Regions from separate parts of the Microbulbifer sp. TB1203 genome, predicted to be linked through region 2. Evidence: riboswitches for the same ligand, from Rfam matches in the RefSeq annotation. Region 2 holds a riboswitch; the other holds the start of a gene.

Region 1 (7,425 bases), 1.5 Mb from region 2:
TGCCTTGCACATGTCGTAGATGGTGAGCGCCGCCACCGCCGCCGCGGTCAGTGCCTCCATCTCCACCCCGGTTCTGCCCGCCAGGCGGCAGTAGCTTTCCACCCGCACCCGGTTCTCATTGGGTAGAAGCTCAAACTGCACCTTCACTTTTGTGAGTGCGAGTGGGTGACACAGAGGAATCAGTTCCGCGGTTTTTTTTGCCGCCTGAATGCCGGCGATGCGGGCTACCGCCAGGACGTCGCCTTTGCGGTGGCTGCCGTCCACCAGCAGTGCAAAAGCTTCGGCGCTCATGCTGACGGCGCTCTCGGCGCGGGCGCTGCGGTCGGTCACGGCTTTGTCCGTCACGTCCAGCATATTTGCTTCGCCGCGGGAATTGAGGTGAGTCAATTTACCCATCGGCTTACCCCCTGGTGGCGCACACCGGCTGCGCGGGGCGAATGTGGGGTATGAAATTGCAGGGCCGGTGGCGCGCGTCCAGCTGCTCCAGCAGTATCTTTTCCCAGGCGGTGCGGCAGGCGCCGGTGGAGCCCGGCATACAGCAGATCAGGGTGCGATTCGCCAGCCCCGCCAGGGCGCGGGACTGCACTGTGGCGCTGCCGATATCCGCAAAGGAAATTTTCCGGAACAACTCGCCGAAGCCGTCCACGGTCTTGTCGAACAGCGGCTGCAACGCCTCCGGTGTCGAATCCCGCGCGGTAAAGCCGGTGCCACCGGTTACCAGCACTGCGTGAATATCTTCCTGTGCTATCCACCGGGAAACCTCGGCGCGCATCCGGTAGATATCGTCCGGCACTATCTTCCTGTCCGCAAGTTTGTGTCCCGTCGCCTGCAGTGCCTCTGCCAAGTACTGGCCGGAGGTGTCGGTCTCTTCGCTGCGGGTGTCGGATACCGTCAATACCGCGATATTGAGCGGAATAAATTCCTCTGAAACGTGTGTCATAAGTGTTTCGCCTGAATCAAAAAACTGAATGTGTGAATTCCTGCGCGTACTGCGCCGGTGTATTGATATTGCAGTGGAAGCCCGCGCATCAGGCCCAGCGCGTGCTCGAGAAAACTGTCGCCGCCGGCCAGCACCACGCCGCAGCTTGTCACCGGGCTTTCGTCCACGGTTCAGCCTCCCAGCATCGCCAGGTTGTGGGTCGCCCCGGTCCGGCCGCTCGCCAAATGATGGCCGGCGGCCTTGCCGCTCACCGCTGCCCGGATCATTTCCGCCAGGGCCCGGTGGTCGCCGCCGGCGATGGCGTCGCGCAGGTCGATACCCTGCTCCGCAAACAGGCACAGGTGCAGCGCGCCCTGTGCGGACATGCGCAGGCGGTTGCAGTCCGCACAAAAATCCTTGCTGTAGGGGGTGATCAGTCCGATGCGGCCGGCGTAGTCCGGGTGCCGGTATTCCCGCGCCGGACCGGCGCTGCGGTGGCGGGCCAGCCGTTCCCAGCCGTCCCGCAGCAACCGCTTTTCGATATCGCGGCCGGAGACGTGATTGCTGGCAAAAAAACTGCGGTTATCGCCGGTGCGCATCAATTCGATAAAGCGCAGGGTCACCGGCGTTGCCCGGACCCACTGGAGAAATTTGTGATATTCGCCCAGGTTGTGTTCCCGCAGCAGCACCGTGTTGACCTTGGTCTCGACGCCCAGCTCCAGGGCCCGCTCGATTCCGCGCAGCGCTTTTTCCAGCTTGTGGTGTCCGGTGATGCGCTCGAACTGGTGCGGGTCCAGGCTGTCGACACTGACGTTGAGCTGGTCCAAACCCGCGTCGCGCCAGCGGTCGATTTCGTTGGCGAGCCTGTAGCCGTTGGAGGTGATGGCAACCCGGCGAATACCGGCGGCGCCGCTGGTTGCAGCAATAAGATCCGGCAGATCCCTGCGCAGGGAGGGTTCACCGCCGGTGATGCGAACTTTTTCCGTGCCCAGGGAGGCGAAGGCGCGCACCACTGTGCGGACCTCGGCAACACTCAGGGTTTTTTCCCGCGCTTGCGCTCCTGTGCACTGATAGCCATCCGGCAGGCAGTAATTGCAGCGGAAATTGCAGACATCGGTCACGGACAGACGCAGGTAAAAAAACCTGCGCCCAAATTCATCGGTTAACATTAAACGCCTTTATTAAACGCCTTTCCAGTTTCGGGAGGCCGGCCGGTTTCCCGGGCGGCCCTGGTGGCCGGCAGTGCCGGCCACGGCCCCCGCACCATACGCAGGGCGCTTAGGCATGGGGGCTCGGTGTTTAAACTCTTTGCAGTGTATCAGCGGGCGATTGTGTTGCACGGGGGCAAAGGTGGTACTCCCTTTGTCTGTCAGAAGGATGCCGTGAGCATCAGCCACAACTTGTCGGTATCGACACTGTAAGCATCGGCTCTGTAGCTGGCGTATTTGACCGTCGCCGATAACTGTTCGGTCAATTTGCGGCTGTAGCCGAGGTCCCACTCGCTGCCCCAGTCGGTGGAGGTCTCCACTGCGGAAAACCGGTGATAAGTGGTACTCAGGATCCCGCCGGCCAGCTTGCCGGCGGCGCCCAGGTACAGGTCCTCGATGCCGTCCGCGGGAGTGGACAGGAACTGGTCGGCAAAGCCCTGGAATTTGTGCAGGGTGGCCAGCGGCGTGGAGAAACCCACTCCGTTGTCCGCTCCCAGCTCTTCATAGCCGAGGCGAACATTGACCGGTCCGAAATCCGTATCCAGTTCAGCGAGGTAATAGGGTGCGCTGTAGTCGAGGCCGCTGTCCCCGGCCTCCGTCTGGCGGGCGTAGCCCAGCTGCGCCTTGACCGGCCCGAAGGCACCGCTATAACGCAGCGCGAGGGTGCGGCTGGAGGCATCGACGGCGTGCTCCAGTTGGAGATCCACAGCCAGGAAGACCAGTTTGTGATTTTCCGTCAGGGGATAACCGGTGCGGAAAATCTGTATATCCCCTTCCAGGTTTCCCTGTTCGCTATCCTCGCCGAAAATTCGGTTGACGTTGTAGATATAGCTGTAGTCCAGCTGCAGCGCGCCGTCGCGCCCGTAGCGAAACCGGTAGCCGTCGAAGGTCTGCTCGTTCTGGCGCCAGGCGACACCGCCGACGAAACGCTGGTCGTCCAGCACTATGCGCTGACGCCCCGCCGTAGCCTTGAAAGTCCCGTTGCCGTACTGCAGATAGGCCTGGTTCACCTCTGTTCCCAGCGGATCGGCGACTACCGGATAATCGGTCCGCCCGTTGGTGGTTGAGTTGTAATTCTCCTGCCCTATTGCGCTTACGTCGTCCACTTCGATCATCGCGCTGAATCCGCGGTAATTTCCGCTCTGCCAACTCAGGCGCGTTCTCAGGGTGGATGCGGTGGCGTCGTTGGACAGGTTGTCCCGCTCGACGTTTTCCGCGCGATAGCGCAGATTGATCGCCAGATCGCCGTTTTGCACGGCACTGGAAAACGTCTGCGCGGTGTCTTCGGCGCTGGCACGCGAAGAGGCCACACCGCTCGCGCACAGCAATGCGCTACAAACAAGGCTGGGAAATTTCTGTGTAATCATTCTCTGGTCCTCTGCAACTGTTTGGGAATTCTGCATGACAAGTTACAGCGCCAGGTAAAACAATGAAAACCTGCCCCATCCTTCCCATCGCGGTGGAGCTGCCACCTGCCGGTGCACAGAGCTAATACCAAATGGCTGGAGGGCATTACCCGAAAGGGGTGTCCTCCCGGTGCAGAAAATTGTGCTGCCTGGCAAATTCGAGACGCTGCAAGGCGCGCTCCCGCTGCAGGGCCAGATACATCGCCAGCATACACACCGCGAGCACGCCGTAGAGCAGCATAAAGGCGGCGCTGTGAATACCCACAATATCCTGGGCGATACCAAACATGACCGGGAGACTGAAGCCTCCCAGGGCGCCGATCGTGGCCACGGCGCCGCCGACGCTGCCCATATAGCGGGGATAATTGTCGTAGACGATCTTGTACACAGAGGCGCGCCCGAATCCCTGAGCGATGCCGATCACCAGGATCAACAGCGTGAAGAGTTCGATGCCCACTTCGAGTTCGATCTGCACGTCCCGCTCGATGCCGTGAATGGTCATGCTGGTGGGCGGATAACTGAGAAAGAAGAGGCACACTAGGCAGGTCCAGAAGACACTCCAGTTGACGGCGCGGGCACCGTAGCGATCGGCAAACCAGCCTCCCAGAGCGCGCACCGTACTGGACAGCGCCACAAACAGCAGCGTAAGGGCCATCGCCGTTTGCGTGGAAACCCCGTAGGCATCCAGGTAGTACTGGGGCAGCCAGAGCAGCAGCGCGAGAAAACTGCCGAAGACAAAATAGTAATAGAGCCCGAAGCGCCACACCCTGATTTCGGATAAGGGGCGCAGGTGAAATTCCAGTTCGGAGCGGCGCCGGCTGCGCATGTAAGGTATCTCCTCCGGCGCCCAGTACGCGAACAGCAGGATCGCGATAAACATGGCGGCGCCGTACACTGGCCCCACCATCTCCCTCCCCAGCCAGTTTTCAATGGCCGGTGCCAGTGCCAGCGTGACGGCGGCGCCGGCATTGCCGGCACCGAATATTCCCATGGCGGTGCCCTGCCGGCGCCGGTCGAACCAGGGGCTGATATACCGGATTCCCGAGACAAAGGCGGTACCGGAAATACCCAGCCACAAACCCGCCAGTAAATGTCCGGAGTAACTGTGAACGCGCGGAAGCAGCAGCAGAATAGGTAGAAGCGACAACGCCTGCGCCAGGATTATTTTCTTTGCGGAAAACCGCTCCGCCAGCAGCCCAACGGGAAACCGCAACAGGGCGCCGCTCAGCATGGGGGCCGCCAGCAGCACGCCGAATTCGGTCGCGGACAGATTTAACTGGTCGCGAATGGATACCCCCAGCACCGCGTACAGGGTCCAGACGGAAAAGTTGGCCGCAAACATGGCGGTGGCGGACACAAGAGCCCGGCCGGCGAGCTGTTCGGTGTATTGCATGATAAATCCCCGGTTTACATCTGGAATTCTACGCAATCCTCGCCCCTGATCCGTGCCGCTCCGTCCCAACTACCCACAAAAACACCGGCGCTGTACACAGTGCGGACCAGCTACCACCAACGAGGTAGGCGGCCGGTGGAGTCACCGGGATCACCGCCGCCCCGCGGTTCGCCGCGACTACCGGGCGGAGGTAGGCGACCGCACTTTGCAGGCTTTTTTCCGGCAAAACTACCACTCCTGTCCGCTGTTCGGGAGCGGGCCCGCTTTTAAACTGTGCGTCAACAATTGGCGGCTAAAGGGCAGACAAGCCAAAGGAGTTATCATGACCACATCCAGCGGGCTAAATTTTTTTAATTGGCACGATCCAAAGATAAAGACACTGCATATCACCTGGTTTGCATTTTTCCTCACGTTCGTCGTGTGGTTCAGCCATGCGCCGCTGATGGTCTTTATCAAGGAGGCTTTCGATCTCAGCAGCCAGCAGGTAAAGGCGCTGCTGATCCTCAACGTGGCACTGACCATCCCGGCGCGCATCGTGATCGGCATGCTGGTGGACAGGTTCGGGCCGCGCCTGGTGTACAGCGGGCTGCTGGTAACGTCATCCGTTATCTGCCTGGGTTTCGCCACCGCAGACAGTTACCGGGCCCTGGCCCTGTTCCGCTTCCTGCTTGGATTTGTGGGCGCAGGCTTTGTGATCGGTATCCGCATGGTAGGCGAGTGGTTCCCAGCCCGGCAGGTGGGGCTCGCCGAGGGCATTTACGGCGGCTGGGGTAATTTCGGTTCCGCTGCCGGTGCCATGACCCTGCCCGCGGTGGCGCTGATGTTCGGCGGTGAAGACGGCTGGCGCTATGCGCTGGGACTAACCGGTGTCGTCGCCGGCCTGTACGGCCTTCTCTACTATCGCATCGCGCGCGATACCCCCAAGGGTTCCACCTATTTCAAACCCCGGAAGAGTGGCGGACTGGAAGTCAGCAGCAAAAGAGACCTCTATTTCTATCTGGCGATGAACGTCCCCATGTACCTGGCCCTGGCCATCCTCGCATACAAACTGTCTCCCGCCGGCGTCGGCCTGCTGTCCGGGAGCACTACCTATATTCTGTGGATATTGCTGGCAGTCCTCTTCGCCTTCCAGACCCGGCAGATCTGGCTGGTAAACAGGGAACACTTGCAGCAGGGCGTGCCGGAGCTGGAGAAATACCAATTCAAGCAGGTGGCCATTCTCGACCTGGCCTACTTCGTCACCTTCGGCTCCGAGCTCGCGGTGGTGTCCATGCTGCCTTTGTTTTTCCTTGAGACATTCTCCGGTGTCAGCGCAGTCGAGGCGGGCCTGCTGGCCTCCGGTTTCGCTTTTATGAACCTGGTCTCCCGCCCCACCGGCGGCCACTTCAGCGATAAGCTGGGGCGGCGCCGCAGCCTGATGTTCCTGATTTCCGGGCTGGCCGTCGGCTATCTGGTACTGAGCCAGATCGACAGTGGCTGGTGGATATCCCTGGCTGTGCTCGCGACTATGGCCTGTTCCTTCTTCGTGCAGGCTGGGGAAGGTGCGGTATTTGCGATAGTGCCACTGATCAAACGCCGTATGACAGGACAGATCGCGGGCATGGCTGGTGCCTACGGCAATGTGGGTGCAGTCACCTATCTCACCGCCTTGTCCTATGTGGACTACAGCACTTTCTTCCTGATCATCGCCGCCTCCGCCGCGCTGGTCGTTTTCGCCTGTGCGTTTATCGAGGAGCCCAGGGGCAAGATCGCGGAAGTGCTGCCCGATGGCACGGTGCAGCTGATCAGCGTGGAGTGATCCGACTCCATGGCCGCGCCGGTGACCAACAGTACTGCCACAGAGAGCGAACAACTCGGACGGCTGCAACTGGCCGCGGGTATTTGCAGCCGCGCCGGGAGCAAGCCGCAAAACGAGGATTCGGCGGTTTTCCACTGGCCGGCGGACCCGCATCTGCAGGAGTACCTGGGCGCCCTGGCCGCAGTGGCGGACGGGGTCAGTTCCGCCGAGGCCGGCGCCCTGGCCAGCCGTATGGCCACCAGCCAGTTTGTCGGCGACTACTACAGCGCGCCGGACACCTGGTCCGCCGCGCGTGCGGGGCAACGGGCGCTCGCCTCCATCAACAGCAAACTCTACCGCAGCAGCCACGAATACTCCCGGGAGGAAAAAGGTTTTCTTTGCACTTTTTCCGCTCTGGTTTTCAAGTCCCGCACTGCCCACTTTTTCCATATTGGCGACAGCCGCATCCAGCTGTTGAGGGGTGGCAAACTGGAGTGCGTGACCCGCGATCACAGCGTCGCCCTCGGGCACCGCCAGAGTATGCTGTCCCGGGCCCTGGGCATGGACACAGGGCTGCAGGTGGATTACGGCAGGATCACAATGGAGCGGGACGACCGCTTTCTACTGACCAGCGACGGGGTGCACGATTTTCTTCCCTGGGAAGTCCTGGTGGACATCCTGCAGCGTGAAGAACTGGAAGAGCGCGAAATGGCCGAAACCCT
Region 2 (7,425 bases):
GCCAGCGCCGCGTACATGGGCACTTTCATTACCAGCAGCAGTACGAAATCCCCCGTGCTGGTCACTTCCATGGCACCGATTTTCTTCGGCTTGAAATAAGTGGAGCCCTTGGGGGTGTCTGTGACCGTGGCGTAGTAGATAAAACTGTACACCAGCGCCATCAAACCGGTGAGGCCGATGGCGTAGCGCCAGCCGTCGTCCCCGCCGAAAATCAGCGCGACGGTGGGCAGGGTCATGGCTGCGGCGGCGGAGCCGAAATTGCCCCAGCCGCCATAGATGCCCTCGGCGGTGCCCAGCTGGCGCGCCGGGAACCACTCGGACACCATGCGGATACCCACCACAAAGCCCGCGCCGATAAAGCCGAGCAGGAAGCGGCCCACGGCGGCCTGCACGAAGCTGTCCGCCAGCGCGAAGATAAAACAGGGCACGCTGCCCACCGCCAGCAGCAGCGAATAGGTGAGGCGCGGGCCGTATTTGTCGGTGAGCATGCCGATCACGATGCGCGCAGGGATGGTCAGCGCCACATTGAGGATCAGCAGGGTTTTCACCTGGTCCGGGGTGAGCGACAGGCTGTCGGCAATGGCCATCAGCAGTGGCGCGTGGCTGAACCAGGCGAAGAATGAGATAAAGAAGGCCACCCACGTGAGGTGGAGGATTTTGGTTTTCCCGCGGAAGGAAAACAGGTTCAGGGTATCGCTGGACATGGTGGTTTCCTTTTATTCGATTTTGCCGCGGGCATAAAAAAAGCCCACGGGGTTCGGCCTGGGGCCGCTGCCGGTGGACTTCGTTGTCCGTTCATTGATTTTTTGCCACAGGGGCGAACACAAGGTCCGCCCCTACACGCAAATCGTCATGTGGGTTTGGTATTCAAATTACGTGCCATCACTTTTGGCGCTGCAGGAACTCCTCAGTCTGCCGGTACAGCTCCGGGCGGAATGCCCCCGCGGCCTGCGCATTTACCTGGGAGAATTCCCGGCAGAGTTCCAGCAGCTGTGCTGCTTTCTCCTCCGTGGGGCTGCCGTAGTCTCCATCGGCGAACAGGTGCCAGCCGGTATTGGCCGCGGCATCGGAATCGCTGCGGCGATACAGCTGATCCGCCAGTGACGGTGCCACCACCTCTTCCGGCAGCCCCAGGTATTCCTCCCGCGCCAGCAGCGCGGTGGCGTCCCGGCGTTGGGCGGGCTCTGCCAGCCAGCGGCAGGCCTGCAGCAGTGCGGCGCGCAGGGCCATGTGGGCAACCGGGTGGGCGTTGTGCCAGCTTTCGGTGACCGCCAGTACCTTCTCCGGCATGGCGGGCAGCAGTGTATTGCAGGGGGTGGCGATTGCGCCGATGCCCCTGCGCGCGGCCATGGTGTTCCAGGGTTCACCCACGCAATAGCCGTCGATTTCCCCCCGCTCCAGGTTGTCCACCATCTGTTCCGGCGGCAGCACCAGCAGCTGCAGATCCCGGTCCGGATCGATCTCCGCGGTGCGCAGCCAGTGGCGCAGCTGCAGTGCGTGACTGGAAAATGGGTATACGGTGGCGAAACGCAGCGGCGCTTCGCCACTTGGGCGCGCGCGCAGGTATTCCTTCAGCGCCTGGCCGACCCGCCCGCCGTCGCAATCACCCGCCGGCAGTGGCAGCTTGCGATAGAGGGATTCCGCAAGGGTGATGGCGTTGCCGTTGCAGCTCAGGATCAGGCCGCTCAGCAGCCGTTCTCCGCACTGTGGGAGGGTCTGTGTCAGGGTCAGCGGCATGGGGGCGAGCATAGCGGCGGCGTCGGCGGCGCCGCCGATCAGCTTGTCGCGCAGAGTGGCCCAGGAGGTCTCCCGCTGCAGTTGCACTTTGAGCCCGAAGCGGCTGAAAAAGCCCATTTCCCGGGCGACGATCAGCGGCGCGCTGTCGGTGAGGCGCAAGTAGAGCAGCTTGAGGTGATTCTTTTCCGGGCTCAGGGAAGTAGGCATGGGTCGCTCAATTTTTTGGGGCTGAAGGCTCAATTTCCGGGCTGAAGATGTTGAATAATTCGCTCCGCCACCACGCGCATGGTGGAGTTACTGCTCATGGCCAGGTTGCGCAGGGTCTTGTGCGCGGCCTCTTCGCTGAGGTTCTTTTTGGCCATCAGCAGGCCCTTGGCCCGCTCGATGGCCTTGCGTTCGTCCAGTTGCTGGCGGGTGCGCTCCAGGGACTGGCGCAATTGCTGGTAGCTGCGGAACTGGGCCATGGCGATCTCGATCGCCGGCGCCACCCGTTCTGCGCTGATGCCCTCGGCCATATAGGCGCTCACGCCGGCCTCCACCGCGCGGGCGATAAAGCCCGCGTCGCCGCGGGGGGAGAACATGGCTACCGGGGTGGGATTCTGGCGGTTGATGATCGCCAGGCTTTCGAGGATGTCGCGGTCCGGGGACTCGATATCGATCAGCACGATATCCGGCCGGTGCCTCTCCACATGGAGGAGTAGCCCCTCGGCGCTATTGAGCTGGGCCAGCAGTCGATAGCCGGCCGAGCGCAACTGGGCACAGACCATTTCCGCCCGTTCGGGGTGGTCGTCGACCAGCATTATGCCGAGAGATTTATTCATCGCTATTCAGTGTCTTATTGTCAGTGACCGGTCGCTGCAGTCCGGTGCCAGCAGTTCGGAGTCAATAACCCGGTGACACCGAATGCCGCCGGGCTTTCTCTTGCCGCTGGGGAAAAGCAATCAAAAGCTGTGCCAAATGCAATTTCCAGGTAAACCGCCGGTGGCGGGCTGTGCTACCTTTAGCGGGATCTGTGGCTTTTGCACATTCGTAGTGCAGGAGGCAATGTGGCGGCCAGTTTTTGGTGCACCCTGGATGCCCCTGCCTTGTTTTGGGCCTTGTGAGGGTGCGGGAACCGGTGGCATGATGATTGCGTTGAATTTTGATGTAGATTTTGAACCCGAACTTGAGCGTTCTCCCGGAGGCTGCCAGCTCAGGACATCCAAACCGATAGAAACAAACATCCACAAACACCGAGCCCTCAAACCTAAGTTCTCCGAATAGGGTTTGTTGGCCGTGAACCGGTCTGCCCGGTTCACCAGGGTCGGCGGAGAAATCCGTCGGCCTCCCGAACTTGGAAAGGCGTTTGATGCTAGAAGACAATCTCGGGCGCAGGTTCTATTACCTGCGCCTGTCCGTGACCGATGTGTGCAACTTCCGCTGCAACTACTGCCTGCCGGAAGGCTACACCGCGGCGGACGACAGCCCTCACCTCACCGCCGCCGAAACGGCGACGGTGATCCGCGCCTTTGCCAGCCTGGGCACGCAGAAAGTGCGCCTGACCGGCGGAGAGCCCTCCCTGCGCGCCGACCTCCCGGAAATCATTGCCGCTGCCAAAGGCACCGCCGGCATCCGCCGTGTGGCGGTGACCAGCAACGGCTATAAGCTGCCCAGGGTGATCGATGGCTGGCGGCGGGCGGGTCTGGATCAGCTCAATATCAGCATCGACAGCCTGCAGCCGGACGAATTCGCGCGGATTACCGGCCACGACTGCCTCCCGAAGGTGCTCGAAGGAATCGACCGCGCCCTCGAACTGGGCGTGACCACCAAGGTCAACGCGGTGCTGCTCTGCGACGGTGCGGGGCGGCGCCTGCGGGACTTCCTGCGCTGGCTCCGGGACACACCGGTCACTCTCCGCTTTATCGAACTGATGCGCACCGGGGACAACCGGGAATTCTTTGCCAGCAACCACCTGCGCGGCGAGACCATCGAAGGGCAACTGGTGCGCGACGGCTGGCAACTGCTGCCCCGCGAGCGCGACGCCGGCCCGGCGCGGGAATACAGCCACCCCGACTACCGCGGACGCATCGGCCTGATTACCCCCTACAGCGAGGATTTCTGCAGCAGCTGCAACCGCCTGCGGATTTCCGCCCAGGGCCGCCTGCACCTGTGCCTGTTTGCGGAACAGGGCATGGACCTGCTCGAGGAGATCCGCCGCGGCGATACCGAGGTGCTCGCGGAGAGAATTCGCGCGCTGGTGACACAAAAGGCACCCAGTCACTATCTGCAGCAGGAGCGGGTGGGAGCCACGCGCAACCTGGCGATGCTCGGTGGTTAGCGGGATGAAAGTCTGCCCCGTGGTGCTCGCCGGCGGCCAGTCCCGCCGAATGGGACGGGACAAGGCGCTGCTGCAATTGCCCGGCGGGCAGACCCTGTTGCAGCGGGCGCAGTCGCTGCTGAGCAACCTACGGGCCCGAAACGTGGAGTTCCTGCCACCGCTGGTCAGCGGAAATCGTTCCGGCGGCATTGCCGATAGCACCGTTGCCCGCGGTCCCTTGGGCGGCCTTCATTCCGTGGCCGAACACCTCCGCCGGGAACAAATAGCCTGCGATGCGCTGCTGGCCATTCCGGTGGATATGCCGCTGCTGGGGGCCGAGCAGTTGGAACAACTTTGCGCCGAAGGGGTTGGAAGCGGAGAGAGAGCACTCTGTTTTGGCCGCTGTTATCTGCCGCTTTGGCTGCGCCTGGATGAATCCGGCCGCGATTACCTTCAAGGGGCCATAACGCCGGGAAATGAGGCCTCGATAAAGGCGCTGATCAGGGAATCGGGAGGGCGGCAGCTGGAAATGCCGCCGGGTAACTGGCACCTGAATGTAAATCGCCCGCAGGAGTTTGCAGAAATCTGCGGAGCGGAGAGGCTTTTGTAACTTTGCAGGATGGGCAAAGCTCGCGTAGCGGGCGTGCCCATCAAATACTGGTATTTACTACAACGGTTATTTGTAACTGCTCATCCCTGTAGGAGCGGCGGGGCGGCCATCCGACATGCCCGCGAACAGAGCCCGATCGCGGGCATGTCGGATGGCCGCCCCGCCGCTCCTACAGGGTGGTTCGCTTAAGCCAGTGCACATTCCCTATGAATGAGTAGCTACGGTTATTTTTGAAAATTGAGAGAATTTCAATGCAGCAGACAGAAAAAGGCACAGCGCTAACCATCGCCGTACTCACGGTATCCGATACCCGCACCGAAGAGACGGACACCTCCGGTCAATACCTGGCTGAAGTTGTCGGGGCTGCGGGCCACCAGCTGTGGGAAAAGAAAATTGTTCCCGACGATATCTATCAGCTGCGCGCCCAGGTTTCCCAATGGATCGCCGAGCAGGGGGTACAAGTGATCCTGACCACTGGCGGCACCGGCTTCAGTGGCCGCGATTCCACGCCGGAGGCGCTGGCGCCGCTGTTCGACAAACAGGTGGAGGGCTTCGGTGAACTTTTCCGGGCCATCTCCTTCGAGGAGATCGGCTCTTCCACCATCCAGTCCCGCGCCCTGGCCGGGATTGCCAACAACACCTTGATTTGTTGTATGCCCGGCTCTACCGGCGCCTGCCGCACCGCCTGGGAAAACATCCTCCGCGAACAGTTGGATTCGCGGCACCGGCCGTGCAATTTCGTCGCGCACCTGAAGGGGAGGGCACAGTAATGAGTCTGACGCACCTCAACCGGCGCGGCGAGGCCAGTATGGTGGATGTCACCGACAAGTCGGTGACCGAGCGCAGTGCGCGCGCCGAATCCTGCGTGCAGATGAGTGCGGATGCCTTTGAACAAATGCTCGCGGGACAGAATAAAAAGGGCGACGTGCTGGCCACCGCGCGGATAGCCGGCATCCAGGCGGCGAAGAAAACTGCCGACCTGATCCCCCTCTGCCATCCACTGGCGCTCACCAAGGTGCAGTTGGATTTTGTTTTGGAGCGCGAGACCCTCAGCGTCAGAATTCTCAGTTTCTGCCGCCTGGCCGGGCGCACCGGAGTGGAAATGGAAGCGCTGACGGCGGCTTCGGTGGCGGCCTTGACTATCTATGATATGTGCAAGGCGGTGGACCCGGCCATGGTGATCGGCCCCACTCGCCTGTTGGAAAAAAGCGGCGGCAAGCTGGGTCACTGGCGACGGGCGCCGGACCTGGAGGAGGAGTACTGGTGATCAGGGTCTTGTTTTTCGCCGGGCTGCGGGAAAAGCTCGATTGCGCCGCACTGGAAGTGGACAGCGGGGGCCTCGAGACCTTGGCGGATCTGCGCGAGAAATTGAGCGAGCGCGGCGATCCATGGCGGCGGGCGCTGATGGACGCCAGCCTGCAGATGGCGCTCAACCAGCATCTCGCTACGGCGGCCAGCCCGGTGGCGGCCGGCGACGAAGTGGCTTTCTTTCCGCCAGTCACCGGGGGCTGAAAAATGGCTGTCTCGGTAGCGGTGCAGCTGGAGGCTTTCGATGTGGGCGCGGAGTATGCGCAGTTGCGCGCGGAGAATACCCGCGACGGCGCCGCGGCGATGTTTGTGGGATCGGTGCGCGATTTTAACCTGGGCACCGGCGTCAACCGGCTGGAGCTGGAACACTACCCTGGTATGACCGAACGGGTGCTCGGGGATATCGCCGAACAGGCGTGTCGGCGCTGGCAGCTCGGCCGGGTGCGCATCGTGCACCGGATCGGCCCCTTGGACCCCGGCGAGGATATCGTCTTTGTGGGGGCCACCGCGGAACACCGCCAGGCGGCACTGGATGCCTGTGCCTTTATCATGGACTGGCTGAAGAGCCGCGCCCCTTTCTGGAAAAAAGAGAGAGGTCCGGGCGGCGAACGCTGGGTGGAGGCGCGGGAGAGCGACCGGGAGGCGCTGGAGAAGTGGTAAAAAACCTGTTCCTCGGAATTTTTTGCTGCCTGTTTCTGCTGTCCTGCAGCGAGCCGCCGCAACCGAAATTGCGTATCGCCACCGCCTCCAATTTCCGCCCGGCACTGGAAGTCCTGCGCGCGGATTTCGAGAAGAGCTGTCACTGCCGGCTGGAGATCGCCAGCGGCGCCACCGGCATGCTGTACAGCCAGATCCGTGAGGGCGCCCCCTACGATATTTTTCTCGCCGCCGACAGCGAGCGGCCGCGCCTGCTGCAGCGCGACGGCCTGATAGCCCCGGGCAGCTACCGCACCTATGCTCGGGGCCGACTGGCGCTGTGGATCGAGCGCAGCCTGCTGCGCACCGAGAGCGGGGCGGATCTCCCGGGGTTCGTGCCCGCGGCGCAGATTGCGCCGCCCCATTTGGCCCTGCTGCTGGAAAACTGGCGAAGCAAAATAGTGATTGCCGATCCCCAACTGGCCCCCTACGGAGATGCCGCCGTGCGGCTGCTGCGCCGGCTGAAGCTGTGGCGCCACCTGCGCGGACAGATGGTTTACGCCGCCAATGTGGGGCACGCGCAAATAATCCTGCGGGAGGGGCACGCGCAACTGGGGCTGATTCCGATGAGCCTGGCGCTGGCCTCCGGCAAGGGGGGCGACTATATGGCAATTCCGGAGGATCTCTACCCGCCCCTGGAACAGCGGATGGTGATATTGAAAAGCAGCCGTAGCGAAGCGCTGGCACAGCAATTCGCCGACTACTTGCTGGCCCCGAAAACCCAGCAGCGCCTGGGGGAACTGGGTTATTTTTCGGCGGCCAGTGCCCCGGTGGCCAG

Evidence for each region. Region 2 has a riboswitch for molybdenum cofactor ahead of moaA (GTP 3',8-cyclase MoaA). Riboswitches for the same ligand answer to the same signal wherever they lie in the genome.
Region 1: linked by a shared signal. The riboswitch ahead of moaA (GTP 3',8-cyclase MoaA) and the one ahead of moaA (GTP 3',8-cyclase MoaA) in region 2 are both predicted to bind molybdenum cofactor.

The regions. Positions count from the first base shown of each region.
Region 1 is NZ_CP116899.1:1,252,592-1,260,016, reverse strand. Features, by position in the region: gene moaC (cyclic pyranopterin monophosphate synthase MoaC) at 1-396, opposite strand, end outside; gene moaB (molybdenum cofactor biosynthesis protein B) at 401-940, opposite strand; gene PP263_RS05350 (hypothetical protein) at 937-1,107, opposite strand; gene moaA (GTP 3',8-cyclase MoaA) at 1,111-2,088, opposite strand; molybdenum cofactor riboswitch at 2,090-2,229, opposite strand; gene PP263_RS05340 (alginate export family protein) at 2,289-3,494, opposite strand; gene PP263_RS05335 (MFS transporter) at 3,640-4,926, opposite strand; gene PP263_RS05330 (NarK family nitrate/nitrite MFS transporter) at 5,249-6,724, shown strand; gene PP263_RS05325 (bifunctional protein-serine/threonine kinase/phosphatase) at 6,734-7,425, shown strand, end outside.
Region 2 is NZ_CP116899.1:5,105,874-5,113,298, forward strand. Features, by position in the region: gene PP263_RS21665 (NarK family nitrate/nitrite MFS transporter) at 1-704, opposite strand, end outside; gene PP263_RS21670 (CmpA/NrtA family ABC transporter substrate-binding protein) at 883-1,944, opposite strand; gene PP263_RS21675 (ANTAR domain-containing response regulator) at 1,974-2,558, opposite strand; molybdenum cofactor riboswitch at 2,956-3,097, shown strand; gene moaA (GTP 3',8-cyclase MoaA) at 3,086-4,054, shown strand; gene PP263_RS21685 (NTP transferase domain-containing protein) at 4,059-4,643, shown strand; gene moaB (molybdenum cofactor biosynthesis protein B) at 4,895-5,413, shown strand; gene moaC (cyclic pyranopterin monophosphate synthase MoaC) at 5,413-5,910, shown strand; gene moaD (molybdopterin converting factor subunit 1) at 5,907-6,155, shown strand; gene moaE (molybdopterin synthase catalytic subunit MoaE) at 6,159-6,611, shown strand; gene modA (molybdate ABC transporter substrate-binding protein) at 6,605-7,425, shown strand, end outside.